Regions from separate parts of the Caballeronia sp. LZ001 genome, predicted to be linked through region 2. Evidence: riboswitches for the same ligand, from Rfam matches in the RefSeq annotation. Region 2 holds a riboswitch; the other holds the start of a gene.
The links. A riboswitch is a leader RNA that binds a small molecule or an ion and turns the genes downstream of it on or off. The one in region 2 is predicted to bind cobalamin.
Positions count from the first base shown of each region.

Region 1: another riboswitch for cobalamin. It lies ahead of P9292_RS22610 (TonB-dependent receptor domain-containing protein); the one in region 2 lies ahead of P9292_RS16800 (CbtB-domain containing protein).

Region 1 covers NZ_JARTVX010000004.1:2,491,148-2,506,709, forward strand. Annotated here, with positions in the region: gene P9292_RS22580 (cobalamin-binding protein) at 1-54, shown strand, start outside; gene cobC (alpha-ribazole phosphatase family protein) at 72-647, opposite strand; gene P9292_RS22590 (adenosylcobinamide-GDP ribazoletransferase) at 632-1,393, opposite strand; gene cobT (nicotinate-nucleotide--dimethylbenzimidazole phosphoribosyltransferase) at 1,482-2,534, opposite strand; gene P9292_RS22600 (ABC transporter ATP-binding protein) at 2,545-3,327, opposite strand; gene P9292_RS22605 (iron ABC transporter permease) at 3,324-4,322, opposite strand; gene P9292_RS22610 (TonB-dependent receptor domain-containing protein) at 4,349-6,226, opposite strand; cobalamin riboswitch at 6,312-6,636, opposite strand; gene P9292_RS22615 (ATPase) at 6,873-7,259, shown strand; gene P9292_RS22620 (cell division protein ZapA) at 7,256-7,570, shown strand; RNA gene ssrS (6S RNA) at 7,693-7,875, shown strand; gene P9292_RS22630 (EVE domain-containing protein) at 7,953-8,411, shown strand; gene P9292_RS22635 (SIMPL domain-containing protein) at 8,514-9,245, shown strand; gene lgt (prolipoprotein diacylglyceryl transferase) at 9,273-10,169, opposite strand; partial or broken gene P9292_RS22645 (LysR family transcriptional regulator) at 10,207-11,143, opposite strand; gene ilvD (dihydroxy-acid dehydratase) at 11,256-12,929, shown strand; gene P9292_RS22655 (DUF2486 family protein) at 13,031-13,369, opposite strand; gene P9292_RS22660 (DNA polymerase III subunit chi) at 13,446-13,862, opposite strand; gene P9292_RS22665 (leucyl aminopeptidase) at 13,873-15,408, opposite strand.
Region 2 covers NZ_JARTVX010000004.1:1,308,273-1,323,834, reverse strand. Annotated here, with positions in the region: gene P9292_RS16815 (cobyrinate a,c-diamide synthase) at 1-715, shown strand, start outside; gene P9292_RS16810 (DUF1289 domain-containing protein) at 712-948, shown strand; gene P9292_RS16805 (CbtA family protein) at 1,010-1,792, opposite strand; gene P9292_RS16800 (CbtB-domain containing protein) at 1,802-2,032, opposite strand; cobalamin riboswitch at 2,068-2,192, opposite strand; gene P9292_RS16795 (histidine phosphatase family protein) at 2,234-2,782, shown strand; gene P9292_RS16790 (DUF1428 domain-containing protein) at 2,844-3,215, shown strand; gene P9292_RS16785 (antibiotic biosynthesis monooxygenase) at 3,255-3,569, shown strand; gene P9292_RS16780 (hypothetical protein) at 3,624-4,001, opposite strand; gene lhpI (bifunctional Delta(1)-pyrroline-2-carboxylate/Delta(1)-piperideine-2-carboxylate reductase) at 4,015-4,959, opposite strand; gene ppk2 (polyphosphate kinase 2) at 5,172-6,068, shown strand; gene P9292_RS16765 (hypothetical protein) at 6,075-6,281, opposite strand; gene P9292_RS16760 (efflux transporter outer membrane subunit) at 6,411-7,937, opposite strand; gene P9292_RS16755 (efflux RND transporter permease subunit) at 7,946-11,146, opposite strand; gene P9292_RS16750 (efflux RND transporter periplasmic adaptor subunit) at 11,172-12,365, opposite strand; gene P9292_RS16745 (alpha/beta hydrolase) at 12,416-13,234, opposite strand; gene P9292_RS16740 (LysR family transcriptional regulator) at 13,456-14,466, shown strand; gene P9292_RS16735 (DUF4148 domain-containing protein) at 14,776-15,120, shown strand; gene P9292_RS16730 (hypothetical protein) at 15,139-15,270, shown strand; gene P9292_RS16725 (adenosylcobalamin-dependent ribonucleoside-diphosphate reductase) at 15,317-15,562, opposite strand, start outside.

The DNA of each region.
Region 1 (15,562 bases), 1.2 Mb from region 2:
GCGGCCGAGCTTTGCAAGGATCTGGAGCAAGCGCGCGGGCGTCGCGGTAAGTGACCGAAGCGGCCCTGCCCTCAGGCATTCCACCGCACCAGCAGCCACTTCCCTCTCACGCGCCTGAACTGCACGATCGCGCCGAATTCGATCGGCCATTGCAACACGCTCGCGCGCTCCATCCCGAGCATATGCGCTGTCAGCACGCGCATGACGCCAGCATGCGCGATCACATGCACCGGCCGTTCGGCACGCTCGATATCGCGCAACCAGTCCTCCACGCGCCCGGCGAACTGCACGAGACTCTCCCCGCCATGCGGCCTCGCGTGTTCGATATCCGCGGCCCAGGCATCGATCAGCGCGCGATCGATCGCATCCCACGCGCGCCCTTCCCATGCGCCGAAGTTCATCTCGGCGAGGCGCGCATCGACGTGAGGCGCGATGCCACCGCTCAACGCCGAGGCCAGCGATGCACATCGCACGAGTCCGCTCGAATGCCAGCCATCGACACACGCGGGCACGTTCAGCGACAGCATGCGCGCCTTCAGAGCGCAAGCCGATGCATTCGCATCGCGCAGCAAGGGAACATCGCTCTGGCCGTAGCACACGCCTGCATCGACGCGCACGGCTGGATGCCGGATCAGTACGAGATCCATGCGAGCCCGATGAGATAAATGGCCAGTTCGAACACCTGTTGCGCGAAGCCGAGACAATCCCCCGTATAGCCGCCGATGCGCTTCACGAAGTAACGTCCCATCGCCCAGCGCAGCACCGTGAGCAACGCGATCGTCAGGCAGGCGAATTTCCAGTCGATGACAAAGAGCCACGGCACGCCGAAGGTCATCGCAATCAGAAACGAGCCCGCGCTCATGCGCTGTGCGACTGGCTTCGCTTTGCCCTCGGCGCGCACATAGTCGAGCGTGACGAGATAGCTGATGGCGAAAACGCGGCTCGCGGCGTGCGCGGCGATCAGCAACCATGCGGCAATAAGCGGCGGCGTGCTCGCAAGCGTCTGCCACTTGAGCGCCAGTGCAATGACGAGCGCAATCGCGCCGAACGCCCCGATGCGCGAGTCATGCATGATGCGCAACACGTCATCGCGCGTATAGCCGCCGCCGAAGGCATCGGCGCAATCGGCAAGACCGTCTTCGTGGAACGCGCCGGTCAGCACGAGCGTGGCGGCCATCGACAGCAACACGGCAACGCCCAACGGAAGCACGCGCAACGCCGCAAGCAGGACGAGCGCGGCAACACCGCCGACCATCACGCCGACGAGCGAAAAATATCGCGCCGCCGCGTTCAAATAAGCGCGCTCGAAGCCAACCCAACGCGGCACCGGCACGCGCGTGAAGTAACCGAGCGCGGTGAAGAAGTAGCGCAATTCGTCGAGCGGACGGGTCATTGTGGCAAGCGGGTCGAGACGCCCGCGCGCCTGAACGCAGTGACGCGCCCCGACCTCGCGCAGCGCTTGCGGATGATGCTCATCGCCGTCACTCTCGCTTGTCCGTGACACCCGCCGCCTCGAAGCTCGCCATCTCATCGACGAACGCCACGGCCGCGCGCAGGATCGGCAACGCGAGCGCCGCGCCCGTGCCTTCGCCAAGCCGCATGTCGAGTTGCAACAGCGGCTCCGCATGCAGATGCGCGAGCATGCCCCGATGCCCCGCCTCGTTCGACGCATGCGCGAACACGCAGTAGTCGAGCACCTCGGGTGCGATCTTCGCCGCGACGAGCAGGCCGGAAGTCGCGATGAAGCCATCGACGAGAATCGTCATGCCCGCGTCCGCCGCAGCGAGACACGCACCCGCGATCATCGCGATCTCGAAGCCGCCGAACGTCGCGAGCGTGTCGATTGCATCGCCTTCGGCCGCATGCAACGCGAGCGCTCGGCCAAGCACGTCGCGCTTGTGCGCAAGGCCGCGATCGTCGAGACCCGTGCCGCGTCCGACGCATTCGCCAATGGGCACACCGCACAGACGGCTCATCAGGCACGCCGCCGCCGACGTGTTCGCAATCCCCATCTCGCCGAAGCCGATCACGTTCGTGCCGAGCGCCGCGTGATGCCGCACACGCGCCGCGCCGCGCGCGATGCCTTCGAGCGCGGTCTCGCGCGACATCGCCGCTTCCTTCGCGAAGTTGCGCGTGCCGAGGCCGAGCGACAGACGCTCGTAGCCGCTATCGATGGGAATCGGTGTCGCCACGCCCGCATCGACCACTTCGAGCGTCATGCCGACCGAACGCGACAGCGCGTTGATCGCCGCGCCGCCCGCCAGAAAATTCGCGACCATCTGCGCGGTCACTTCTTGCGGATACGGACTCACGCCCTCAGCCGCGATACCGTGATCGCCCGCAAACACGATCATCGCCGGGCGCTCGATGCGCGGCTTCGTCGTGCGCTGAATCACGCCCATTTGCAGCGCGAGCGTTTCGAGCCGACCGAGGCTGCCCGGCGGCTTCGTTTTCGTATCGATGATGCGTTGCAGTTCGGCTTCGCGCGAACGGTCTGGCGCGCGGGGCGTGGGCAAGTCGTGGGCGTTTGACATCGGCAATCCTTCAGGTGCGTGCAACGGGAATGGACGGCACGAGCGCTTCGTGCTCGCCATCGCGAATCAAGGCTAGCGGATAGCCGGACGCGGCGCTCGCGCGTTCAGGCGTGAGCACGTCCGCGACGAGACCGGCGTGCGCGCCGCCCCTGCCATCGAGCAAAAGCGCGTGCGTCGAAAAGCGCCGCGCGAGATTGAGATCGTGACACGAGAAAATCACCGTGCGGCCCGACTTGCGCGCGGCGTCGGCCAGTACGTGCAGACAATCGATTTGATGATGCAGGTCCAGATGCGCGAGCGGTTCGTCGAGCAGCAAGAGCGGTGTGTTTTGGCACAGCACGGCGGCGAGCGTCACGCGTTGCCGTTCGCCGCCCGACAATGTCAGGACATCGCGCGAGGCGAACGATAGAAGACCGAGCGCATCGAGCGCGGCATGCGCGGCAGCGCGGTCTTCGGCGCTCTCCCAGCCCCAGCCCGTGACATACGGAAAGCGGTTCAGCAGCACGGTGTCGAGTACGGTCGCGCTGAAGGCATCGTGCGAGCTTTGCGGCATCAGCGAGCGCGCGCGTGCGAGATCCGCCGCGCGCCAGGATGCGAGCGCGCGGCCATCGAGCGATATCGCGCCTTCGGCCGGCTTTGTCAAACCCGCGAGCACGCCAATCAGCGTGGTCTTGCCCGCGCCGTTCGGCCCGGCTATGCACCACATCTCGCCCGCGCCGATACTTTGCGTGAGGTCTTCCACGAGCGTGCGTGCGCCCGCGCGCAAGCTGACGTGTTCGATATGCAGGGTCATCGCGGTCTCGCCAGCAGCATCCACAGGAACATCGGCACGCCGACGAGCGCGGTCACCACGCCCACCGGCAATTGCGCGGGCGCGATCGCCGTGCGCGCGACGAGATCGGCGCTCATTACCGCGAGGCCGCCCGCCAGCGCCGACGCCGGCACGAGCATGCGCTGATCGTTGCCGAACGCGAGCCGCAATAAATGCGGCACGACGAGCCCAACGAAGCCGATGGTGCCCGCCGTCGTGACAGCCGCCGCTGCCGCAAGCGATGCGACGAGATACACCGACAGCCGCACGCGCGAGACAGGCACGCCGAGCGAACGCGCGGCCGTATCGCCACGCAACAGCACGTTGAGTCGCGGCGCGAGCGGCACGACGACGATCATCGCGACGACGAGCGCGATCAGCGCGGGCCACGGCGTCGCTGCGCCGTTCAGGTCGCCCGTCAGCCAGAAGATCATCCCGCGCAAGCGATTTTCCGGCGCAATGCTGAGGATCAACGTGATGAGCGCGCCCCAGCCCGCCGCTATCACGACGCCTGTCAGCAGAAGACGCGGCGAGGCATCGCGATCGCCGTGCCACAGGTCGCGTCGCGCGAGTCCAAGCACCAGCACGATGGATGCGAACGCGCCCGCGCACGCCGCCAGATCGATGCCCCACCACGGCAGCGACGCGAGCATCGCCGTGAGTGCGAAGGTCGCCGCTCCGCCGGATACGCCGAGCACGTACGGCTCGGCCAGCGGATTGCGCAACAGCACTTGCAGCAGCGCGCCGGAAAGCGCGAGCAAGGCGCCCGAAGCAAAACCCGCAAGCGCGCGCGGCAAACGCAAGGTGAGCACGATGTCATCGGCGATATCGGGCGCGGCCGCATGCGCGTGCAGCAACGCCGCGATGGCGCGCGGCAAGGGCAACGCGACGCTGCCGAGCGCGAGCGACGCCACGAACACAAGCAACGCGGCAAGCCCGAGCGCAGCCCAGATGCCTAACGCGCGTTTCGCGTTCATCGCGCGGCGCAGGTCAACGGTGTCGCTCACGACGGGCGCCAGCCGAGCGTGACATAAGCGCCGCGCCTCGGCGTGTTGTACGAATAAGCCAGTTCATAGTTCCGGTCGAAGAGGTTGTCGACACGCGCGCTCACGTACCACGACTTCGTGATGTCATAACGCGCCGACAGATTCACGACGCCATAGCCCGCGAGCGTCGAATCGTAATCGCTGCGCGCACCGCTCACGATCCACTCGCCACCCACGCGCCAGCTTCCTATCGAGCGATGCGCGCTGAAACTCGCGAAACGCCGCGCACGGCGCGTCAGGTCCTGATTGCCGGTTTCATCGACGGGATTCTGGAACGTCACGCCCGCGCGCAAATCAGTGGCGCCGACATGCCCTGCCCACGATCCCTCGACGCCCTGCACCTTCGCGCGTCCGACGTTCTGCGCGATATAGAAGCCGCTGCCGTCCGATACGTAATCGATCAGATTCGAATAGCGCGTCTGAAACGCCGTCACGCGCAGCACGCCCACTTGGTCCGATGCGTACTGCAGCGCCGCTTCCACCGAATGACTGCGCTCGGGCTGAATGGACGGATTGCCGCTGAACGGATAGTAGAGATCGTCGAAGCTCGGCGCGCGGAACGACGCCGCGTAACTCGCGCTCGCGCGCCAGTGCGTGTCGATGTTGTACGCATAGCCCAGATAGTAGCTGTTCGCGCCGCCGAAATCGGAATACTGGTCGTGGCGCAGATTGGCCTGCACTTCGCTCGGACCGAAGCGTCCCACATAGCCCGCGTACACCGAATTCACGTGACGATCCGGCGCGCTGAACTGATCCGAATCGAGCGTCTGGTCGAGATGCTCGTAACCGAACAGGAGCTTGTGCGCCTCCGTCAGGCGAAAGTCGTTCTGCCACAGATACTGGCGATCCTCGGAATTGAAGCGGCTCGTATAGATGCCGTTCTGCTCGATGTTCGCGCGGTCCTGTCCCTGCGCGACCGTGAAATGCGTGGTCCACTGGTCCGTGATACGGCCGTTCGCAAACACCGATGTCGACCGCACGCGACTGTGCGAATCGTTGAGATCGCCGGGCAAGCCGTAGGCATCGTCGAAACTGTCGATGCCGTTCGACTGATAGAAGCGCACGCCCGCGTCCCATTTGTCGCCGAACTTGTGGCGCAGCGTGGCCGCGACGCTTTCGTTCAGATAACCGTTCGCGTTCGGATTGGCGTTGGGCGCGAGCGCGGGATCGATCGACGAGAAACCATCGGTCTTCTCGCGCGATACGTTGAAGCTGAAGGTCGTGCGGCCTTCGCTATCGAGCGCGCCGGAAACGCCCGCCGCTTGCCGCTGCGTGTGATAGCTGCCGTATTCCGTCTCGAAGTAGAAGCGCGGCGGATGCGCCTCGCCGTCTTTCGTGAAGATCTGCACGACGCCGCCGATCGCGCCCGAGCCGTACAGCGCCGACACGTTGCCGTTCACGACTTCGATGCGGTCGATCTGATCCGGCATGATCTGCGCAAGCTGCGCCGAGCCGAGCGATGCGGACTCCACACGCACGCCGTCGATCAAAACGAGCGATTGCGTCGAGGACGCGCCGCGTATGAACGCGCTTGCATTCGCTCCCGGGCCGCCGTTGCGCGTCACCTGCACGCCGGGCGCAAGACCGATGACGCCGAGCGCGTCGTAGGCATTGCTATCGGCGATATCCTGGGCGTCGAAGAGCGAAGTCTGCGCGATCGTATCGGCGAGAGGTTGCACGGTGCGCGTCGCGGTCACGACGACGGGCGCGAGCGGCGGTTGCGAGGCTTCGTCCGCGAGCGCTTCATGAGCGAGCAGCCATGTGTTGAGGGCGACGAGCGCGGCGCGTTCGATCGTTTTGCGTCTGCCCGCGTGTCGGGCAAGTGGCGATACCATGCGTGAAATGTTCCCATGCGTAGGCTGGCGCGACCTCGCTCCCCGCAAGGCCAATGCGCGACGAGCGCGCTCGAATGCGAACAGACGAACGCGCTGAACAGTTGGCCGGTATCCGGGCTGGCGACACACCGTCCCGCCTTCCCACGCATGAAGCGCAGTGGCATCGACACGTTTTTCGCCTTGCCTGCGTCGAGCGGCGGATTCTTGCGAATCAGACAGACTCGCAAGCAAACTCACACGACGGCGCGGCGAAAAACGCGCAAGGGACGACTTGCAACTTGCGTTGCGGTCGCTTACCGTTGCGGGGGCAGCACAGGTTGGCGTGGCCTTGGCGGCGCCGCTTCCTGTTTCCCGTTTGACTGCGCCCGCAAAAGAATGCGGACGCGAGCACCAAAAGTGCGGCAAGTGTAGGAGCGCGATTCAGGACCGTCAAGAAACGACCCTGGCCGATCATCGCAAGACACACGGCTCACGACGAACCCAACTAGAACCCGCCGTCGCAACACATCGGCAGCGCCCGCGCTTTCCACACACGAATGCATCGCGATGCACGCATGATCGCGTGCTGTTACGTCTCGAAACGAGACAATTATCGGAAGCTCCGTTGAACCGCGCTAGAATGCGAGGTCTTTAGAGGACGCAGCACATGCTCAACGAACTCGAATTACTGTCAGGAAATATCGGCCGGCTGATCCAGATCAGCGAGCGGCACAATCAGGCGCGTCTCGCGCTTGAAGCACAAATCGAACAACTGCGTAGCGACTACGCGAACGTGCAGGCAGAGCTCGTGCAAATGCGCGAAGAGCGCGACACGCTGCAAGCCGAACGTGATTCCCTCTCGGCCAAGATCGACGACGCGCAGGTCCGCCTGAACGCGATCCTCGAAAAGTTGCCGCGCGGCAAGTCCGCGAATCATGCCGAGACGGAAAATCAGCTCGATCTTCTCGATGCCCGTTCTCACGATGTGCAAGCCGCGCACGAGCATGCGCACGCGGGAGAGCACAGCGAGCATCATCACGGAGAGAAGGCATGACGACCACGCAGATCGAAGTATCCATTCTCGGCCAGCAATATCGCCTCGCCTGTTCGCCGGAAACCGAAGGCGCGCTGCGTGAAGCGGTGGCACGCGTCGACGCTGAGATGAACAAGGTGCGCAATGCAAGCAACGTGCGCGGGCAAGACCGCATCGCGGTGATGGCCGCGCTTTCACTCGCTTCCGAATTGCTGAGGCTGCAAGAAAGCGTGCGTCATGGCGAGGCCTTCCCCGCCGAGGAAATTCGCCGCACGATGCACTCCATGAACGAACAGCTTGGTGCTGTCATCGCGCAGTATGAAGTGCAGTGACCGAAGTGCCGCGACGCCGCTCCTTGGCGAACGCTAATCGGTCGCGCGATGTCAATCGAAAAAAGAAACTGCGCAATTGGTGTCGAGAGGCTGCATTAGACATTCGATTGGTGTAGAGTGACTACTCCCTGCCTGGTTCGCCAAGGTCATATATTCCTTGAACCAATGCTACATTGGCACGGTTGTGGAAACTTGCAGCACGGGCGCGCGCGTCACTCTGTCTGATGTACCCGAAGTGTTGCTTACTGCGACCAATCTTGAACCCAGGTTCAGGATGCCGGCCTAGCGGCCGAGGTGGGGACCCTACTCCAGCGGCATCGGTTCATACCGATGCCGTTTGCTTTTGTCGAGCCCGTTTTACAACCCCGTTGCCGAATCCATCATGCGCTACTGGCTGATGAAGTCCGAACCGGACGAAGCGAGCATCGATCATCTCGCGCACGCGCCGAAGAAAACCCTCCCGTGGACGGGCGTGCGCAACTATCAGGCGCGCAACTTCATGCGCGACCAGATGCAAGTCGGCGACGGCGTGCTCTTCTATCATTCGAGTTGCCCGGAGCCGGGCATTGCGGGCATCGCCAAAGTCTGTTCGACGGCCTATCCCGATCCCACTCAGTTCGACGCCAAAAGCCCGTACTTCGACGCCAAGTCCACGCAGGAGACGCCGCGCTGGATGCTCGTCGATGTGCGCTTCGTCAAGAAGACGCCGTTGATTCCGCTCGCGACATTGCGCGAACACGCGGAACTCGCCGACATGCAAGTGCTGGCGCGCGGTAATCGGCTGTCGATCACGCCCGTGACCGAGGCGCAGTGGCGCTTCATAACCGAGCGTCTGGTCTAGGGCGCGCGAATCGTTCAAGGGAACTAAGGGAACTAAGGGAACGAACGAAGCGCCTAAGTGCGGTCGCGAATCACGCGATGCTCTTGCACTCGGAGTCCTTAGATGATCGACAAGAAAACCGCCGCCGCCCTCGCCTTCGTCGCGATGTCGAGCGCCGCGCTCACGCTTCCGCTTTCGGCCGCCGCTCAGACGGTAATCACCAATCCGCAGCCATCCGGCGTGCTTTCGCTATCCGCGCAAGCCAGCGCGCAAGTGCCGCAAGATGTCGTCAACATCACGCTGTTCTACGAGCAGGAAGCGGCCGATCCATCGTCGCTCACCACCACGCTCAATCAGCGCGCCGAAGCCGCATTGCGCGAAGCAAAAGGCGTCGACAACGTGACCGCGAAAAGCGGCTCGTTCACGGTTTATCCGAGCACGGATCGCGACGGCAAGATCTCCGCGTGGCGCGGCCGCACGGAGGTCGTGCTGGAATCGCACGACTTCGCGGCGGCGTCCAAGCTCGCGGGCAAGATGAGTAACGCCATGCAAGTCGGCAGCGTCGCGTTCTCGCTGTCGCCCGAAGCGCAGCGCGCCGCCGAGCAGAAGCTCTCGACTCAGGCCATCGAGTCGTTCCGCAAGGAAGCGCAGGCCGCGAGTCAGGCGTTCGGTTACGCCAACTTCACGATCCGCGAAGTGAACGTGGGCCACAGCGGCGCGGGTCCGCGCCCGGTGATGATGATGCAGGCCCGCTCGCTTGGCGCGGACGCGAAGGTCGGCGCGCCGATGGCGCTCGAAGCCGGCACGACGACGGTGACCGTCGACGTGTCGGGTTCGGTGCAAATGGGGCGATAACTGCTGTACCGGAGAACGCGGCGTGATTTACGCCGCGTTGCCGGACACGCGTTTCTGACGTTTGTACGCCCACACCATCATGACGATGCCCGCGACGATCATCGGCAGCGAGAGCCATTGGCCCATCGAAAAGCCGAGCGCGAGGAGTCCGAGATAATCATCCGGCTCGCGCGCGAATTCCACCGTGAAGCGCGCAAGCCCATAACCGATCAGAAACAACGCCGACACTGCGCCCACCGGCCGCGGTTTGCGCGCGAAGAGGTAGATCACCGCAAACAGCACGAGCCCTTCCAGCGCGATTTCATACAACTGCGACGGATGGCGCGGCAGCATGTGATAGCGCGAGAAAATCTCCGAGAGATTGTATTGCGCATCGAGCTGCGGATGCTTCGCGAGCCAGATGGCGTCGTCGTTGGTGGAATTCTGGAAGAGCATGGCCCAGGGCGCGGCCGGGTCGGTCACGCGGCCCCACAACTCACCGTTGATGAAGTTGCCGAGACGCCCCGCCGCCAGTCCGAGCGGCACCATCGGCGCGACAAAATCCGTCACTTGCAGCCACGTGCGCTTGCGCTGAAACGCGAACAGGACCATCGCGAGCGTCACGCCAAGAAAGCCGCCGTGAAACGACATGCCGCCTTCCCACACCTTGAAGATATCGAGCGGATGCGCGAAGTAATAACTCGCCTTGTAGAACACCACATAGCCAATGCGGCCGCCGAGAATCGTTCCGAGCACGCCGTAAAACAGCATGTCGTCGATGTCCTTGACGGTCCAGCCTTGCGCGGCGACATGCGGCAAGCGCAGACGCAATCTGCCGATGGCAATGGCCGAAATGAACGCAACGAGATACATGAGGCCGTACCAGCGCACGGCGAGCGGTCCGAGATGGATCGCGACGGGATCGAAATTGGGATGTATGAGCATCGTGTAATGGAAGAGCCAGGCGAACTTCAAAGGCGAATCATACGGCAACGACGGCAGCAGCCTGCGCGCGCACGATCTCGATGCGCCGGCTCAACACCGGACTCACTTCGGCCGCGCGCCACACGAGCCCGGTTTCGACCACGGGCCCCGGTTCCCGCAACGGGCGATACACCACGCCCGTGCGCCGCAGATGCCGCAACGACTGCGGCACGAGCGCGACGCCCATGCCCGGCGGACACGAGGCTCACGATGGTCTGCATCTGTATCGCCTCTTGTCCGATGCGCGGCGTCAAACCGGCCGCGCCGTAGCAGCCCATAATGATGTCATACAAACCCGGCGCGAGACGCCTTGGAAAGACGACGAGCGGCGCGCTGGCCAAGTCGTGCAGATCGACGGGCGTCTCCGTCCATTCGGCGGCGCCCTGCCCGAGTTCCTGCGCGGCATCCGTCGACATGGCGATGACGAGCGGCTCGCGCGCAATCGGCAGATACGAAAGCGTCATGGCGTGACGCGGCGGCAGCGGCGGAATCACGAGACCGGCATCGATACGGCCGGCCACGAGTTCGTCTATCTGAACGTCGCTGGTGGCTTCCGTGAGTTGCAGACGCACGCCTGGATAACGCGCATTGAATTCGCGCAGTAACGCTGGCAAAAGGCCGTAATCCGCCGTGGAGACGAACGCGAGCGAGAGCACGCCCGCCTCGCCGCGCGAAAGCGACTGCGCGAGCGGACGCAAGGCGTCGGCGGCGGCAAGCAGGCGGCGCACCTCGGGCAACAGATCGCGGCCAACCGGCGTCAGTTCGACCGTGCGCCGCGTGCGTTCGAACAGCACGACGCCGAGCGCGTCTTCCAGCGCACGGATGGCCTGCGAGAGCGGCGGCTGCGTCATGGCGAGGCGCGCGGCGGCGCGGCCGAAGTGCATCTCCTCGGCGACGGTCACGAAGTAGCGCAGCAGGCGGAGTTCGACTGGCATCGATATGTTTTGCGACTCAATAGACCCTGAATAATATATTGGACAGATACATCGACGACACTGCATTCTTCCTGCACCACACCAAGAACCACGATCCCCTCAGGAGGCAGCCATGCCCTTCAATCGCCGCTCGAAACACATCACGCAGGGCGTCGCACGTTCGCCCAACCGCTCGATGTACTACGCCCTCGGTTACAAGGAGGAAGACTTCGACAAGCCGATGATCGGTATCGCCAACGGTCACTCCACCATCACGCCGTGCAACGCGGGTCTGCAGCGTCTCGCCGATGCCGCCGTCGAATCCATTCGCAAGTCCGACGCGAATCCGCAAATCTTCGGGACGCCGACCATTTCGGACGGCATGTCGATGGGCACCGAAGGCATGAAGTACTCGCTCGTCTCGCGCGAAGTCATCGCCGACTGTATCGAAACGGCCGTGCAGGGACAGTGGATGGACGGCGTGGTCGTGATCGGCGGCTGCGACAAGAATATGCCGGGCGGCATGATCGGCCTCGCGCGCATGAACGTGCCGGGCATCTATGTGTACGGCGGCACCATTCGGCCGGGCAACTGGAAGGGCAAGGACCTGACCATCGTGTCGTCGTTCGAGGCGGTCGGCGAGTTCACGGCCGGGCGCATGTCGGAGGAAGATTTCAAGGGCGTCGAGAAGAACGCGTGTCCGTCGACCGGTTCGTGCGGCGGCATGTACACGGCCAACACCATGAGCTCCTCGTTCGAGGCGCTCGGCATGTCGCTGCTCTATTCCTCGACGATGGCGAACCCGGATCAGGAGAAGGTCGATTCCGCCGGCGAATCGGCGCGCGTGCTCGTCGAGGCCGTGAAGAAAGATCTGAAGCCGCGCGACATCATCAACAAGAAGTCGATTGAAAACGCCGTGGCGCTCATCATGGCGACGGGCGGTTCCACCAATGCCGTACTGCACTATCTGGCTATCGCGCATGCGGCGGAAGTCGAATGGAGCATCGACGACTTCGAGCGCATGCGCAAAAAAGTGCCGGTGATCTGCGACCTGAAGCCGTCGGGCCAATATGTCGCAACCGACTTGCACAAGGCGGGCGGCATTCCGCAGGTGATGAAGATCCTGCTCGATGCGGGCATGCTGCACGGCGACTGCATCACGATCACGGGTCGCACGCTCGCCGAGGAACTGAAGGACGTGCCGAGCAAGCCGCGCGCGGATCAGAAGGTGATTTTTCCGATCGAGCAGGCGTTGTACAAGGAAGGCCACCTTGCGATCCTGCGCGGCAATCTCGCGGAAGACGGCGCGGTGGCGAAGATCACGGGCTTGAAGAACCCGGTCATCACGGGGCCGGCGCGCGTGTTCGAAGACGAGCAAAGCGCGATGGACGCGATTCTCGCCGACAAGATCAAACCCGGCGATGTCGTCGTGCTGCGCTATCTCGGCCCGCAAGGCGGCCCCGGCATGCCGGAAATGCTCGCGCCGACGTCGGCGATCATCGGCAAGGGGTTGGGCGAAACCGTCGGCCTCATCACCGACGGGCGGTTTTCTGGTGGCACGTGGGGCATGGTCGTGGGCCACGTCGCGCCGGAAGCGTTCGCGGGCGGGACCATCGGGCTCGTGCAGGAAGGCGATTCGATCACCATCGACGCGCACAAGCTGCTGCTGCAATTGAACGTGGATGACGCGGAGATCGCGCGCCGCCGCGCGCTGTGGATGAAGCCGGCGCCGCGTTACACGCGCGGCGTGCTGGCAAAGTATGCGGCGTTGGCGTTGCCGGCCAATCGCGGGGCGGTAACGGGCTGAAGTGGGTCCAGCCAGGAAAGGCGAGCGCCCGGCGTTAAAAAGCCGCTACGAATGATCTTCGTAGCGGCTTTTTTTCGTTCGGAGCCGTTGGCAAGCCCCGCTCACTCTTCCCGCTGCCGCCGCAACTCCTCTTCCACCGCCGCTCCGACCCACTCGAGCAAGCGTCCATCCAGCGCCACCGCCACTTCGCGCGTGATGTCCTCGACGAGCGTCTGCGTATGTTCGCGCAGCACTTCCTCGCAGCGCGCCGCGATCAGCGCGCGGGCATCGGTGTCCAGATACTGCGTGACGCGCGCGCGCAGGCGTTCGGCGACCAGCGCGGCATCGTATTCGAATGCCGCTTCCGCCGATGCCGCGCGCGCATATTCCGGCTTGCCGGGCACGACGACATCGGTGAGAACGGGGATGGACGTATCGAAGGATTCAGGTGTTTTGGTCATGGTGTCTCCGTCCGTCGCGTGATGAGCCTGTGTTGTGCGCCAATCGTAATGCCCCGCGACGGCGCGCTATGTTCGCTCAACCGCCTTGCTTGTGCGTTTCGATGGCGTAACCGCGATCCCGATAGAACCGGAAGCGCTCGCGCCCGGACGCGAGTTCGTCGTCCTCGTTGCCGACGATCTCCACGAGCCGCTCGAAGCGCGCGAATTGCGCGGACACCGGCGCGCCGAGATTGACGAGCACCTGATGATGCGGCGCGTCATCCAGATTCGACGTGAGCACGACCGGCGTCTCGGCCGCAAGCGGGCTTTTCGCCATGCAGTGCGGCACGAATTCGAGCGGCGCAAAGGTCCACAACTGCTCGTCGAATTCGGCGAGACGGCGCGGCTCGGCAAGGACGACGAGCGCGCGCCCGCTCGCATACGCCTTGCGCGCGAGGCGGCAGGCGTAGGCGAGCGAATCGCCCACGTTGGTATGAAAGTCGATGCGCGTCACGGCCTTACGCTCACTGGCCCGCGCGATCGATCAGGAACTGCGAGAGCAGCGGCACGGGACGGCCCGTGGCGCCCTTCGCCGCGCCGCTCTTCCACGCGGTCCCGGCGATATCCAGATGCGCCCACGGATAGCTCTGCGCGAAACGCGACAGGAAGCACGCCGCCGTGATGCTGCCGCCCGGACGCCCGCCGATATTCGCGACATCCGCGAAATTCGACTTGAGCTGATCCTGATACTCGTCGTCGAGCGGCAGACGCCACGCCGGATCGACGGCTTCGCGCGAGGCATCGAGCAATTCGCCGGCGAGCGCGTCGTCTTTCGAGAACAGGCCCGTGTTGTGATGGCCGAGCGCGATGACGCAAGCGCCGGTAAGTGTCGCGATGTCGACGACGGCGGCGGGCTTGAAGCGCTCCGCGTAGGTCAGCGCGTCGCACAGAATGAGACGGCCTTCGGCGTCGGTGTTGAGCACTTCGATGGTCGTGTCGTTCATCGCGGTGACGATATCGCCCGGCTTGAGCGCGTTGCCCGCGGGCATGTTCTCGCAGGTCGGGATGACGCCGACGACGTTCAGCTTGAGCCCCATCTCGGCGACCGCGCGCAGCGTGCCGAATACCGAGCCCGCGCCGCACATGTCGTACTTCATCTCGTCCATGGAATCGCCGGGCTTGATGGAAATGCCGCCCGTATCGAACGTGATGCCCTTGCCGACCAGCACGACCGGCGCGTTCTTGCCCTTCGCCTTGCCAGACTCGGTCCCGCCTGCGCCCTGATAATGGATGACGATGAATTGCGGCGGTTCCACCGAACCCTTCGCCACCGACAGGAACGAGCCCATGTTGAGCGCTTCGATTTGCTTCTGGCCGAGCACTTCGACTTTCAGCTTCCAGTCGCGGCCGAGCTTCTTCGCGGTCTGGCCGAGATAAGTCGGCGTGCAGACATTCGGTGGCAGGTTGCCGAGATCGCGCGTGAGGTCCATGCCGTTGGCGATCGCCACGCCTTGCCTGGCTGCGGCCTTCGCGGCTTTTTCATCGGCGGGATCGACACTGAAGACGATCTTCTTGAGCGAGCGCGCGCTGTTGTCGGGCTTGCTCTTCATCTGCGTGAACTTGTAGGTCAGTTCGCGCAATGCGAGGATGGCGGCGCGCACGCCCCAGTCGCCGCTGCGTTCCTGAATGGGCAACTGCGCGAGCGTAAACGTAGCCTGGACGATCTTGGCGCCGAGGATCACGCGCCACGCGGCACGTACTGCCTCGCCATATGCTTTCTGATTGAAGGCATCCTGCTTGCCGAGTCCGACCAGCAAGATGCGCGATGCGCCAATGCCGGTGACTTCGGGAATGAGGAGCGTGCTGCCTGCGCGGCCGTTCATGTCGCCGGCCTTCACGACGCGCGAAACGAGCCCTTTGGTGGCGACATCCATGTCGCGTGCGGCGCCTGTCAACGTCTGTGCTTCGAAGATGCCGAGCACGATCACATCTGACTTCCCGGTGAGGAAACCATTTGCCTCGCCTTTGCTCCAATCACAGGCTTTTATGCTAAAGTCCATCGCGCTTATCCTCGGATAAAATCTGGGCTGAAGGATGAAAGCCGCAATTATCCGCTATTTTTTCCGCGGCGGTCACAGGCAAAGCCCGACTGACTCGGGGAACGATTGCATTGCTACTGCATCTACTTCTTGTTGTTGCAGGGCATGTTCGTTA
Region 2 (15,562 bases):
GGATGCGCGTCTCGACCGCGCCGCCGATGCCATTGCCGCGACCACGCTTGCCGATTTGCCGCCGCTCGTTCGCTTCGACGACGACATCACGCTAAGTGAACCGCCGCGTCTTCTCGACGGATTGCACATTGCGATCGCGCGGGACGCCGCGTTTTCATTTATTTATCCCGCGAATGTCGATTTGCTAAAGGCATCGGGCGCAAGCGTCAGCTATTTTTCCCCGCTAGCGGATGAGCCCGTACCCGCCCATGTCGATGCGCTCTACTTGCCCGGCGGCTATCCCGAGCTTCATGCCGCGACGCTTGCTTCCAATGCGTGCACGCGCGCTTCGATAAAAGAACATATCGCGCGCAATCGCGCGGTAGTCGCGGAATGCGGCGGTATGCTCTACCTGCTCGACGCACTGACGGATGTCGAAGGCAATCGTCATTCAATGCTAAGCGCCCTTCCCGGCGACGCCACCATGCAACGCCGTCTTTCGCGGCTGGCGATGCAACGAGTCGACACCGCCCACGGTCCACTCACCGGCCACACCTTTCACTATTCGACGCTCAAGACATCGATGCAGCCTTTCACGACAGCCACGCACGCAACGACAGGTGCGCAGGGCGAAGCGCTTTATCGTCATGGCGCGATAACGGCCACTTACATGCACGCTTACTGGCCATCGAATCCTGCAGCAATGGCTACGCTCTTTCGCGGCGAAGCGCTATGACGACATCGACCGAAATCGGGCCACGCGATCTCGCCGAGATGATCGAACGCGCCAGCACGCAGGAACCAATCGGCTCGCCGTGCACCGGCGTGTGCAAGCTCGATGCATCGAGCGGCCTGTGCGCGGGATGCTTTAGAAGCCGCGAGGAAATTAAATTCTTTAGAACGATGGACGATCACGCGAAGCTCGCGTTGTTCGACCAGTTGCTTGAGCGGCGCGCGGCCTCGCAATGAACGAAGGCCCGCGCTCGTGCTCAAGCGACGCGGGCCTTTTGATACCCATCGAGCATTCGATTCAGGCAGCGGCCATGCGACGCGCTGCCGGACGCTCGAGTTCACGTGACGCAAGCGCGCCGAAGAGCAGTCCAAGCGTTGCCCAGATCAATGCCTGGATACCGACGGCAGTCAGCCTGAAATTCCACAACAACGACGCGGAAAAGTCGGCGGGTACTTCGTCGACAGAAGGCAGTGCCACTTGCGCGATAACCATCAGGATGACATAACCAGCCGCCGCAATAAGCGCCGCGTTCCAGTTGCCGCGACGCGCCTGCAAGCGTCGCTGCGCATAGACCGCGAACACCGCGCCGACGATTGATATCGCCACCATGCCGAAGAAAAGCGCCGTACGCGGACCGATGGTTTCGGCATTGCCCACGGCGGGCGGGTTTGGGGGATATTTGATGAACGGCACGAGCGCAACGCTAACGAAACCAATGAGCGCAAGCAAAACCGACGTTCCGCGCGCATGCAACGAGCCGAGCCGCCCATAAGCCAAGGCAAAGATCAGCGAGAAAATACCGCCTAAAGCCGTGCCGAACACCACCACGCCCGTTAGTAAGCCCAAACCCGCTTGCGTGTCCCGGCTAACGAGTTCTTCATCATCACCGTGACTATGCGATTGCGCTGCCGCCGCTTCATCGTGATGATCGTGTGCGGGCGCTTGTGCATGCTCGTGCTGTTCCTCGAACGCGATAGCCCGAGCAACTGAAGGTTCGCCGAAGCCGCGCGCAAAGCCAAAGCCGATCAGGCCCGCGACGAGTCCCGCGACCATGCCGCGTATAAGCAAGTTGCGAATCATGCTTCGTCCTCAGTGGCACGGAAAGCCGAGCAAGTGTCGGCCATCGTGAACGAATTCGTGGACGTACATGCCCGAGATAATGGACGTTGCACCTTGCTCGGCGCCGACGAAATAAATCGCGATCAGCAGAACGAGGCCGATAAAAACGGCCCAAGGAAGGACCTCACGCACCGGAATGGGGACCGGCGCATCGTTAGCGGGCGTTGCAATGCCAGCGGAAAAAGCCGGCGCGTTGGACATATTCATTGAAATTTCTCCAGGGAAAAGCGCGTCCCGATAGACGAAGAGCATGCAGCGGGGTCTGACTCGCGGCATCGCGCTCTTAGCGCGAACCGCATACAGTGGCGCGACCGTGCCGGGCTTCCACCGGCTTCCTCGCACTGCAGGCTTGCCATTCTATGATGATTGCCGGCAAAGTAAAACGACCATGAGCTAAAGCCTATGCAATCGACATTGATTTTGCTGTGCCACGCCGCCACGCATGCCATGAAAAGCGGGCGTTTTCCGCAAGGCGACGAGCCTGTCGAACAGGCTGAATGCACGCTCGATGTCCCGGGCGAGCCAAGCCGTGTAACATCCAGCCCGGCCCGCGCTGCTTGCGAAACAGCGGCTTGGATCACGACAGATTTTTCGATCGATGCCGCATTCGACGACATCGACTATGGAGAATGGCGCGGTCGTTCCATTCGCGAGATTAGTGAGCGCGAGCCTCAAGACGTTGCGGCATGGCTTTCCGATCCCCATGCAAGGCCGCATGGCGGCGAGAGCGTGGCAATGCTGTCAAAGCGCGTTAAGAAAGCGCTTGAGGGGCTTGCTTCGAATACGGAGCACGAATGCTGCATAGTCGTAACGCACGCCATCGTCATGAAGGCGGCGCTCTGTATCGTGCGCGACGAACCGTTGTCGTCGATACTCAAGATGGATCTCGCGCCGCTATCGTCCGTCTTGCTCAAGTTCGCGGAAGGCAAATGGACAAACGTGCCCTCCTGAACTTAGATGGCCGCCCGGTGCTCAAAGCAAGCAGCGACTGGTTCGCTCAAAGGAGACAGCAATGGCGCACTATGTGGATGGTTTCGTCGTACCAGTGCCGATCGACAAGGTCGACGCGTATCGCAGCATGGCCGATGCAGCGGGCAAAATATGGCTGGAGTATGGCGCGCTGCAGTTTGTCGAATGTATTGCCGACGATGTTAAGCCAGGCGAGCTCACCTCGTTCCCTCGAAGCGTACAGCTCAAGGAAGGCGAAACGGTGGTGTTCTCGTGGATAGTCTATGAATCGCGCGAACAGCGTGACGCCGTCAACGCCAAAGTAATGGAAGACTCGCGCCTTAAGAGCATGATGGAAAACGGCGAACCGCCGTTCGATCCCAAACGCATGTTCTTCGGCGGCTTCAGGACGCTGGTCGAACTGTCAAAGGCCTGATAATTTTTCGAATGCCTAAAACCAAGGAGCCATATCGACATGTACATTGCCATGAACCGCTTCAAGATCGTTCCAGGCGCGGAAGCCGATTTCGAACATCTCTGGACAAGCCGTGACACGCACCTCAAGGAAGTGCCGGGCTTCGTGGAGTTCCATCTGCTAAAGGGACCGACGCGGGATGACCATGTCCTCTATTCGAGTCACACGATCTGGACAAACCATGCTGCGTTCGAACAGTGGACTCAGTCGGATGCATTTCGCGCCGCGCATCGCAATGCGGGCGGAGAAACCAGGCAGCTTTACTTAGGCCACCCGGAATTCGAAGGCTTCGAAGTGATTCAGACGGTTAAATAAGAGCCGCCTGTCTTACAAGACCGTGAACGAATTGCGTCGCTCGCTAAGGCCTTCCTAAGCCTTAGCGCCACGCGCCATTCGCTGCAATGTCGATGAATCGATGGCTCCGGCACAAATGCGCACGGCCTCCTTAAGCGTACGTGGACGTCCCTCGCCAAACTGCGATTCAAGCATGGCGACGGCGCGTAAGCGTTCGTCATTGCCCAGCTTCTCGCCAGTCGCAAGCTCCAGCACGGAGATAAAGTAAGCAGCCGGCGGCGCCGCGTTAGGCTGTGCGGACGCACCGCCTGATCCATCATTCCCGTCGTTGCGCGCGGGAAAACCGGGCGTCCATCTGGTGTCGTATCGGCTATTCATGGGTCTGTTCATTTGGGTGCAAAGGCGCTTGCGCCAGCTTTCGATTGAACAGACATTCAGCAAGGAACGTTCCAAGCCAGCTAGCGCCTTAAATAGCGCGGTTATTTTTGTCTAACAATAAAGCTCTAGCAACTCGACATGCAGCGAGATCCCATGCCGCGCATCCGACGGATTTAAATACGACCGGGCGTTCGTTTTTCACCCTTGCCGTGATTGCTTGTGCAAGTGAATTGACGTTCTCCCATTTCACACCGGCAAGGATGAAATCCCCCGCTTCATGGCGCGCGCCTGCCGGGTCATCGACATACAAAGCGCTTGAATCGATAATGCCCGACGCTATTTCTGCCGCATCAGGCGTAAAGGCGCCAACACCGATGACCAACCGATCTGCTCGCGCCGGCAGCGTATAGACAGGCTGCTTGCTGGTAGTCGCGGTGATGACGACATCGACAGCTTCAGGAATGTTTGAGCTTTCAAGCGCCGCTAGCTTTGGCGAAGCCGCTGCGTAGGCCTTGCAAAAGGCATTCGCACGCTCGGCTCGCGACCCCTGGACGATGATCGATGCATCGGGATAAACGCTTGCGATCGCCTCCACATGGTAGGCCGCCTGCTTGCCCGTACCGATCACCAGCACTTGTTTCGGCGGCTGCGCACTCAGAGCGCGGATAGCGAGCATCGATACCGCCGCCGTTCTGCGCCCCGTTACAGTAGGGCCATCGAGCATGAATTGCGGCACGCCGGTGACGGCATCGAATGCGGTGACCTGTCCGTGAATCGTGGGCAAACCAAGCGCACCGTTACCCGCGCACACGTTGACGAGCTTGTGCATGGCCAAGTCCGCCGCGCTTGCAGGCATCGACAACATGATCCCTCCTTGTGCAAGCGGCACCACCATGCGCTCCGGACTCACGATACGGCCCGCCGCGTAATCGAGCATGGTGGCGGCAAGCGTGTCGACCAGGCGGTCATAAGGAACGAGCTGCGCGGTGCGTTCGGCGTCGAAAATTGGAATCGCGCTTGAGGTTTGATTCATCGTGTCTTTGGCCTCGGAAGGGAAAGTTGCCATCGCAATGCCACTTAAATATCGCAACATTCTAACGGCGCAAGCGACCTCGCAATTTGCCCTCGGTGCACTAAACGCGCAAAGCGTTGCGTACGCCGTCATATGATTGCCTTCGAATACAGTCATAATCAAGCAATCTGCGCCGCAAAAATTGCAGCGGCAAGCCGCCCACGGAGCCCCCAATGAACGAGATGGACAAGCAGCGCCGCTTCCATGCCGACCTGATCGACAGCTACGACGAAGAGTTCGAAATGGAGATCGACGACCGCTTCCTGGATGGCGAGGCAGCGTTCTCCGACGAGGAACGGCAGCTTCGTAAGACCTATTTCCGCGAGCTATTTCGCTTGCAGGGCGAACTGGTGAAGTTGCAGGATTGGGTTGTGCATACGGGCCATAGACTCGTGGTGATTTTTGAAGGCCGCGATGCGGCCGGTAAAGGCGGTGCGATCAAGCGCATCACGCAGCGGTTGAACCCGCGCGTGTGCCGCGTCGCTGCTCTGCCTGCGCCGAATAATCGTGAACGCACGCAATGGTATTTCCAGCGCTACGTATCGCATCTTCCGGCAGGCGGCGAAATCGTTCTGTTCGATCGAAGCTGGTATAACCGCGCGGGAGTAGAACGCGTGATGAACTTCTGTACTGACGCCGAATACGAAGAGTTCTTCCGTTCCGTGCCCGAGTTCGAAAAGATGCTCGTGCGTAGCGGCGTTCAGATCATCAAGTACTGGTTTTCTATTACCGATGACGAACAGGAAGTGCGCTTCGAGGCGCGTATTGAAGATCCGCTAAAGCAGTGGAAGCTGAGTCCGATGGACCTCGAAAGCCGACGCCGCTGGGAAGCCTATACAGCCGCTAAGGAAGTCATGCTGCAGCGTTCGCACATTCCCGAAGCGCCGTGGTGGGTGGTTCAGGCCGTCGACAAGAAGCGTGCGCGGCTGAACTGCATGCATCATCTGTTGAGTCAGGTGCCGTATCACGAGATCGAGCACTCTGCGATCACGCTGCCCGAGCGCGTATTCAATCCGGATTATTTGCGGCAGCCCGTGCCGGAGACCATGTACGTCCCGGAGATTTACTAAAGCGCTTTAGCAGCAGTGACTGCACCCGATGTGTTCCTGACGGTGCAGCGTGCGGCGAATGGCAAACTGATACGCTTGCTGCGAACCCTTGAACACCATCACGAACATGACTTGCGCGAGGTTGAAGTCAAGGGTGACCATCAGGCGCATGAGTAGCAGCAGTGGCAGCACCACGGCTGGTTGATACAGTTGTCGGGCAATTAATGCTTTCATCTTTAGCTCCCATTTCCATATAAGAATTTTAGGGATTTGCAGGCCCGGGATAAATGGCCCGTGGATGAAGACATATGTTCCCCGATACGAACAATAAGGCCCTGCATGCTGCAGGGCCTTGAAGACGCATTACTTCTGCGCGAGACTCGGCTCAGGCACCGGCGCGGGCATCGCATCGCCCCAGCCGCCGCCTAATGCACGTATCAAGTTGACTGTGGATACCGCCTGCGTTCCCGCAAGCTGCACCGAAGTACGCTGCGATTGCAGCACAGTGCGCTCCGCATCGATCACATCGAGATAATTGACCGCACCTTCCGTGTACTGCGTTCGCGAGAGTTGTGCCGCGCGCACTGAAGCCTTGACCGCATCCGATTGCGTAGCCGTCTGATCTTCGAGAATGCGCAAGTCGGACAAATTGTCTTCTACCTCACGAAATGCAACAAGCACTTGTTGCCGATAATTCGCGGCGTCCTCTTCATAGATTGCACGTGCATTCGCGAGATTGCCCTTGCGACGGCCGCCATCGAAGATTGGAATATTCAGCGCCGTTCCCGCGAAAGGACCCAGCAGGAATGTTCTGCTCGACCATTTGAAGAGATCGCCAAGCGTTGCCGACTCGAAGCCGCCTGCGCCCGTCAACGTGAGCGAAGGGAAGAATGCAGCCTTCGCTACGCCTATGCGTGCATTTGCTGCGGCCATCGAACGTTCAGCAGCAGCAATGTCAGGACGACGCTCAAGCAAGGTTGAAGGCAAGCCCGGCGGCACGCGAACCGTCACTGGCTTAAGCGGATTTGCCGCCACGCTGAATTCAGCCGGCGTCTTGCCGAGCAGCACCGCAAGACTATGCTCGGACGATGCGCGCAGACGTTGCACGGTCATCGCATCCGAGCGCGCGGTCGCGAGCTCGGACTTGGCGCGCGCCACATCGAGTTCACTGATGTCGCCTTCATCGAAACGGCGCTGCACGAGTTTCAACGCTTGCTCACGCAACGTCACCGTGCGCGTGAAGACATCGTTCTCCGCATCGAGCTCGCGCAAATTGAAGTAGTTCTGCGCGACGTCCGCTTGCAAGGCCAACTGCACCGAGCGGAAAAGCGCTTCGCCTTGTTGCGTGTCGGCGTTGGCGGCTTTGACGGAATCCGAAACGCGGCCGAACAGATCGACTTCATACGATGCGCTCGCCTGGGCACGCCACAACGTTTGTGCAGGCACGTTGGCATCGGCCGGCAGGAACTGCGATGCCGGCGAGAACTTCTCACGCGTCGGACCGAAGCCTGCATCGAGCGTCGGGAACAGACCCGCACGCGCAGTCTGGTTGATTGCGCGCGCTTCCTTCACGCGTGCCGCTGCTGCCTTGAGGTTCTGGTTCGCTTCCTGCGCCTGACGTTCGAGGTCGTTGAGCGCGGGATCATCGAACAAGGTCCACCACTCGCCGCGCATCATTTCTTCGGAAGGTTGAGCCGTTTTCCAGCTGCCCGTTTCCGAAGGAGCAAGCGCGCTCGTATCGCTGGTTCGTTGCGGCGTTTCCTTGTAAGCGGAAGGCGCATGCACATCCGGCTTTTCGTAAGTGGGCGCGAGCGAGCAGCCCGCGACTACCAGCAGCGCCGCCATCAAACCCGGAAGGCCCAGCCATCGTTTCATATGCAACTTGTTCATGTTTGACCTCATTGCGCCTCGTAAGAGCCGCCGATACCCCGCATCTGCGGATGCGAGCCGTGCTTGTCCGTCACATGCTCCGTGCGCGAGAGCTTGCGCAGGATCACGTAGAAGACCGGCGTCAGCATCAGACCGAAGAGCGTGACACCCAGCATGCCGAAGAACACCGCAACGCCCATTGCATGACGCATCTCCGAACCCGCACCCGAAGACAGTACGAGCGGCACCACGCCCATGATGAAGGCGATGGATGTCATGAGAATCGGGCGCAAGCGCAAGCGGCTTGCTTCGATCGCGGCCTGCACGATCGAGCGTCCCTGCATCTCCAGTTCGCGGGCGAACTCCACGATGAGAATCGCGTTCTTCGCCGACAAGCCCACCAGCACCATTAGACCAATCTGCGTGAAGATGTTGTTGTCGCCATCCGTAAGCCAAACACCGAGCAGCGCCGACAGAATGCTCATCGGTACGATCAGGATCACCGCGAGCGGCAGGGTCAGGCTTTCATACAACGCTGCAAGCACGAGGAACACGAGCAGCACGCTGATCGGGAACACCCACAAAGCCGCATTGCCCGCGAGAATCTGCTGATACGTGAGATCGGTCCATTCGGACTTGATCCCGCGCGGCAACACTTCCGCGGCGATTCGCTCCGCCGCTGCCTGCGCCTGACCCGATGAATAGCCAGGAGCCGGACCGCCGTTGATGTCAGCTGCCGTGTAGCCGTTGTAGCGCACCACCATTTCCGGACCATAGGTCGGCGTCACCCTGACGAGCGACGAGAGCGGCACCATGTCGCCATTCGCGTTGCGGGTCTTCAGCAAGCCGATATCTTCAGGGTTCGCGCGGAACGGGGCATCGGCCTGCACGCGCACTTGATACACGCGTCCGAAGCGGTTGAAGTCGTTCACGTAGAGCGAGCCGAGATACACCTGCATCGTGTCGAAAACATCTGTCACGGATACGCCAAGCTGCTTGGCCTTGACGCGATCCAGATCGACGTTCAGCTGCGGCACGTTGATCTGATAGCTCGAGAACGTCGGTCCGAGTTCAGGCGTCTGCGAGGCACGCTTGATGAACGCCTGCGTCGCATCCGCGAGCGCTGCATAACCGAGCGCACCACGGTCCTCCAGTTGCATCTTGAAACCACCGAGCGTACCCAGCCCGAGAACCGGCGGAGGCGGGAACACGGCGATGAACGACCCCTTGATACCCGCATACTTCTGATTCAGCGCACCCGCGATCGCATTGGCGGAAAGTGCCTTGTCATGCACGCGGTTCTTGAAGGGCTTCAACGTCACGAACACGATCCCCGCGCTCGATGAGTTCGTAAAGCCGTTCACCGACAAGCCCGGAAACTCCACTGCGCTTTCCACGCCCGGTTGCTTGAGCGCGATGTCGCTCATCTGCCGGATCACGCCTTCGGTACGGTCGAGCGATGCGCCATTGGGCAATTGCGCGAAGCTGATCAGATACTCCTTGTCCTGCGCGGGCACGAAACCGCCCGGCACAATCTTGCCCATCAGAACCGCACCTGCAAGAAGCACGGCATACAGCACCATCATTACGGCCTTGCGGTTGATAACGCTCTTCACGCCCTTGCCGTAGGCATCCGAACCGCGATGAAAGACCTTGTTGAACTGACGGAAGAAACCGCCGAACACACGGTCCATGCCACGCGTGAGCCAGTCCTTCGGTTCATCGTGACCCTTGAGCAACATCGCAGCCAGCGCAGGCGACAAGGTCAGCGAGTTGAATGCGGAGATCACCGTTGAGATAGCGATGGTCATCGCGAACTGCTTGTAGAACTGACCCGTGAGGCCAGACATGAACGCGAGCGGCACGAACACGGCCACGAGCGTCAAGGCAATTGCGATGATCGGCCCGCTCACTTCGCGCATGGCCTGATACGTCGCCTCTCGGGCAGATAACCCCGCTTCGATATTACGTTCGACGTTCTCCACGACGACGATTGCATCGTCCACCACGATGCCAATCGCGAGGACCATCCCGAACAATGACAACGCGTTGATCGAGAAGCCGAACGCAAGCAGCAGCGAGAACGTGCCGACAATCGACACCGGCACCGCCAGCAACGGAATGATCGAAGCACGCCAGGTTTGCAGGAACACAATCACCACGAGCACGACCAAGGCGATGGCTTCAGCGAGCGTATGAATTACCGCTTCGATACTGGAGCGCACGAACTGCGTCGGATCATAGACGATCTGATACTCGAGACCCGCAGGCATATCCGCCTGCAGTTCCTTCATCGTCTTGCGCACTTCATCGGAGATTTGCAGCGAATTTGCACCCGGCTGCTGATTGATTGCGATTGCAACCGCCGACTTGTTGTCGAGCAAGGAACGCAAGCCATATTCCGATGCCGCGAGTTCGACGCGCGCCACATCGCTCAGATGCGTGACCGCACCATCGGGCGATGTCTTCAGCACGATGTCGCGGAACTCGGACTCGTTCTGCAAGCGGCCGCGTGCATTCACGTTCAGTTGCAGGGGCGTATTCGGCAGCGTGGGCGAACCACCGATCACGCCTGCCGCCACCTGCACGTTCTGTTCACGAATGGCGTTGACCACGTCGGTCGCCGTCATGCCGCGTTGCGCGACCTTTTGCGGATCGAGCCATACGCGCATCGAATAATCGCCCGAACCCCACAGTTGCACTTCACCCACACCCGAGATGCGTTCGAGCCGATCCTTCACGTTGATCAACGCATAGTTGCGCAGATACGTCATGTCGTAACGGTTGTTCGGCGAGTTCAGGTGAACCACCATAGTCAGCGTCGGCGAGGACTTGATGGTGGTCACGCCAAGCCGCTGCACGTCTTGCGGCAAGCGCGGCAAAGCCTGATTCACGCGGTTCTGAACGAGCTGCGTGTTCTTGTCCGGATCGGTGCCGAGCTTGAACGTGACCGTGGTCGTGAGGTTGCCGTCGCTATTCGCCTGCGACTGCATGTAGAGCATGTCCTCGACGCCGTTGATCTGCTCTTCGATCGGCGAGGCCACGGTCTCCGCGATCACCTTCGGATTCGCGCCCGGATACTGCGCGTGCACCACGACCGAAGGCGGTACGACTTCCGGGTACTCGGAGATCGGCAGCTTGAACATGGCGATGACGCCAGCCAGCAACACGATCACCGACAGCACGCCCGCAAAGATCGGACGGTCGATGAAAAATTTGGATATGTTCATGACGAGTTCTGTCTGTTCGAGATGCTTACGAAGCCGATGCCGTTTTCACGGGCGTCGCATTGGCGTTGCTGTCCATTGCGACGTTATTGGCCTTGATCACATCGTTGGGACGCACGCGCTGCAAGCCATTGACGACGATGCGTTCGCCCGGCTGCAATCCCTTCGTAATCACGCGCAGGCCTTCATGCGTGGCGCCTAACGTGACTTCGCGGTACTGCACGCGGTTGTCCTTGTCCACCACCATGACGTACTTCTTGTCCTGATCGGTGCCGACAGCCGCGTCATCCACGAGCACGGCCGGATGCGGCGTGCCACCGCCGACCTTGATGCGTGCATAAAGTCCCGGCAAGAGCGAGCCATCCGGATTGTTGAAGCGAGCCCGCACGCGTATCGTGCCCGAGGTCGTATCGAGGCGGTTATCGACGGAATCGACCACGCCTTCGCGCGAGTAACCGTCTTCGTTTGCAAGACCCAGCGAAACAGGCACGCTGCTGCCCGTATCGCGGCCGAGATAGCGCAAGTACGTCTGTTCGTCGACATCGAACGAGGCATAGATCGGCGAGACCGAGACCAGCGTGGTCAGAAGCGGCGCATTCGCACCCGTCGAGACGATGTTGCCCACCGTGAGCTCTGCACGCGATACGCGCCCCGATACGGGCGCCACGATATGCGTGTAGGCAAGGTTGATCTTCGCCGTTTCGAGCGCAGCCTGCGCGGCCTTCAGATTGGCGACGGCCTCGCGCGCGGCGTTCTGTTTCTCGTCGTAATCGCGCTTGGCGATGGCGTTATCGGTAAGCAAGCGCTCTGCACGCGCAGCGTCGGTGGACGTATAGCCGTTACGCGCTTGCGCCGATGCAACTTGCGCCGCCGCGCGTGCGACTTCCGCTTCGTACGGACGCGGGTCGATGGTAAAGAGCGCGTCACCCTTCTTCACGAGCGCGCCGTCCTTGAAGTGCACCGCGACGATCGTGCCGGGCACGAGCGGGCGAATGTCGACATGGTCCACCGCTTCGAGACGGCCCGAATAGCTCTGCCAGTCCGTGATGGTCTTCGAAACCACCGCGGCCACGTCCACTTCGGTGGCGGTCGGGCTATGCGCGGCGGCTTGCGCCTGGTTGATGGCGTCGCCGTGACCGCGCCAGGCGGTATAGCCGCCCGCGCCAGCAATGACGATCACCGCGCCTAGCGCCGCGTAAATACGTTTGCGAGTGAAGAACATGGTGAAGCTCCGGTTGCGTTGAGATTGTTTTTTTATGGTGCGTGGCGCGCTCATTTGGGGCGCGCGAGGCGTTTCTTGAAGAACGCGACGACATCGGCGAGCGCGTCGGGATGCGCGGCCAGCGCTTGATGCGAGGCCTTGCAATGACGCGTCATTTCGGTCGGCACGCCTGCGTTGATCAATTCCGCCGCGTATTTTTCCGCCTCGATATGCAGGAGGTCATGCTCCGCGCTCGCGATCAGCGCCGGCGGCAACCCATTGAGTCGCCGCGATTCGAGCGGCGCCGCATAGGGATGCAAACGTTGCGAAGGCACGGGCAGATACGCGCGATAGCAACGCGCGCAATCGCTCATTTCCAGATCGGGGCACAGCACTTTGCGTTCATCGGCGAGGCGCGTCATGCTCGGATCGAGCAATGGCGCAAGCAGCACTTGAGCGGACAGGCGCAAATCGCCGCGATCGCGCGCTATGGCTGCAACGCACGTCGCGAGGTTGCCGCCTGCGTCATGCCCCGCCACGCCGATGCGCAAAGGGTCTGCGCGTTGCGCACGAGCATGCGCAACCGCCCACTGTGCCGCGCGATATCCGTCTTCAGGCGCGGCGGGAAATGGAAATTCAGGCGCAAGCGAATAGCCGACCGAGATGACCCAAGCGGGCGTATCTCGCGCAATGACGCTTGCAGCCACATCGGCTTCGTCCAGACTTCCACGCACGAAACCGCCGCCGTGGAAATAAAGAACGATAGGCAACACGCTGCCATCCGACGCGGGGCGGTAACTGCGCAGCGTGATCGGTTGTACGTGTCCGGCGATACGCACATCTTCGATGCACAATCTCGGACGCGCCTCCAGATCCAACAATGTTGCCATGGTTATTTTTCGTGCGCGGCCTGAGAAATAAGGCCGTCACGCATAAGTTGCGATGCTGCGAATTCTGGATGCCACGCCTTTTTTAATAAATGCCTATAATCCGGCAACACAATTCGGACGCACCGAACAATCATCGTTAATACGCACATGACTGTTCTTAGCCAGGCGCTTAATTCCGTGCGCCGCTATGCTGGTGCCCTAAGCAGCGAAGGTGAGGAAACATGGATCGGCTACAAGCAATGCAGGTCTTCACACGGGTTGTCGACACCAACAGTTTTTCGCGCGCAGCGGATACGCTCAATTTGCCGCGCGCGTCGGTCACGACGATCATTCAAAACCTGGAAGCGTTTCTCAACGTGCGACTGCTTCAGCGCACGACACGCAGGCTCAATCTGACGCCCGATGGCGCGGCCTACTACGAGCGCTGCGTGCGCATCCTTGCCGACATCGAGGAAGCCGAGGGCACATTTTCGGACAACGGCAAGGGTCCGCACGGCAAATTGCGGGTAGACATGCCGGGGGCCATCGGCAGGCTCATCGTGATGCCGCAGCTTTGCGACTTTCACACACGCTATCCGGAAATCGAACTCATGCTCGGCTTCGGCGACAAGCCAGTCGACCTCATCCAGGAAGGCGTCGACTGCGTGATTCGCGTCGGAACGCTGCAGGATTCGAGTCTGGTCGCGCGACGCATTGGCGTGTTTCAGGGCGTGACGGTCGCAAGTCCCCAATATCTCGAACGTCATGGCAAGCCGCAAACGCTTGAAGACCTTCAGGACCATGTGGCCGTGAATTATTTTTCGAGCCGCACGGGGCGTGTGATGGATATGGACTTCGTCGTCAACGACGAATCCATCGAAGTGAAGATGCGCGGCATGATCGCGGTGAACGACGCCGAGGCCTATCTCAGTTGCGGTCTCAAGGGCGTGGGTCTGATTCAAGCGCCGCGCTTCATGGCGTTGCCGTACTTGCGTTCAGGCGAGCTTGTCGAAGTGCTGCCGCAATGGAGCCCTTTGCCGATGCCTATTTCCGCCGTCTATCCGCACAATCGCCATCTTTCGCCAAAGGTGCGCGTGTTCGTGGACTGGGTCGCGGAGCTGTTCGAGCGTTGCCCGTTGCTGCAAGGTCAGAAGGACGCGGAGGAGCGTTGCCTGCCCACCAGCACTGCCGCGCCCACGGTCGTGCGTCACGGTACACCGGAAGTTTCGGGTACTGAGGATGTCGTTGTATAGCTAACTATTGGCTAGCTATTTCGCTGGCAAAGCAAAGGCGTGTCTCAGGCGACACGCCTTTTTTTCGTCCCTATCGATGCGATAGGGAAAAATGCCGGCACATGCAAGCGTCGCCAAATGTCCGGTGGCTAAGGCTCTTAGCGATTATTCGCCGAAATCGACAAATCTATTCGCGCATCCGGCATTTATCTGCCCCTAGCGTGGCGACTACATTTCGACCTGTCGCGAAGCGCATGCAATCCTCTTCTTAGCCGATTGCATCCGCGTCGCATCCGAAGCACAAGAAACGGATCGAAAGGAGTTGCACGCATGAAAAGCTATCTCATCACGGGTTTCTCGCTCGCGGCTATCTCAGCCGTGGTTTCGAGCACGGCATTTGCCGACGGCGGTGAAGGCATTGGCCGCGCGGGAACGTATCAGACGCAAACGACTACGAGTGAAACGCCCAAGACGCGTGCGCAAGTGCGGGCTGAACTTGCCGCTGCCTATTCGAACGGTTCGTTGCCCGCGTTGAATCGCAATACGTATCCTGATCGCAGCATGTGGGGCGATGCGGTCGCTGCTCAAAGCGAAGCGCATGCTCGCGATGCCGCTCAAGCGGAAGCGCGCAATCGCCATATCGTGGAATATGCGAACGGTTCGGTCACGCGCTAAAGAATTGCAGAGGTCATCATGTTCGAAAATACTTCGCTTGAACAATATTCGGTTCTTGAAGAACTAGCCTCGGTGACGCCGGTGTGGCGCCCGTTTGTCGAATCTCGCTCGCAAGAGACCGAGCAGGACACGAGCGGGCACGGCGAGTAGCAAATCAATCAAACGCGTGTGCCTGCCGGGCACACGCGTTTGAGCTTCAGCCGCAAGCGCCTATTTCACCGCAAGCAGTGCAGAAGTCGCAACCGTCTTTCCGGATCACCGCATTCGCGCCACATGTCGGGCATTTGCGCCCATGCATCTGCGTGAGTGTATGCGGGTCGTTCGACAAGGCATCGTCGGACGAAAAATCCGTCACGTCCGCGTGTGCCACGGTCTCGTCTTCAGTCACTAGAGCGCGTGTATGGGTCACGTCGATATGCTTGCGGGCAAGTACGCGTGACGG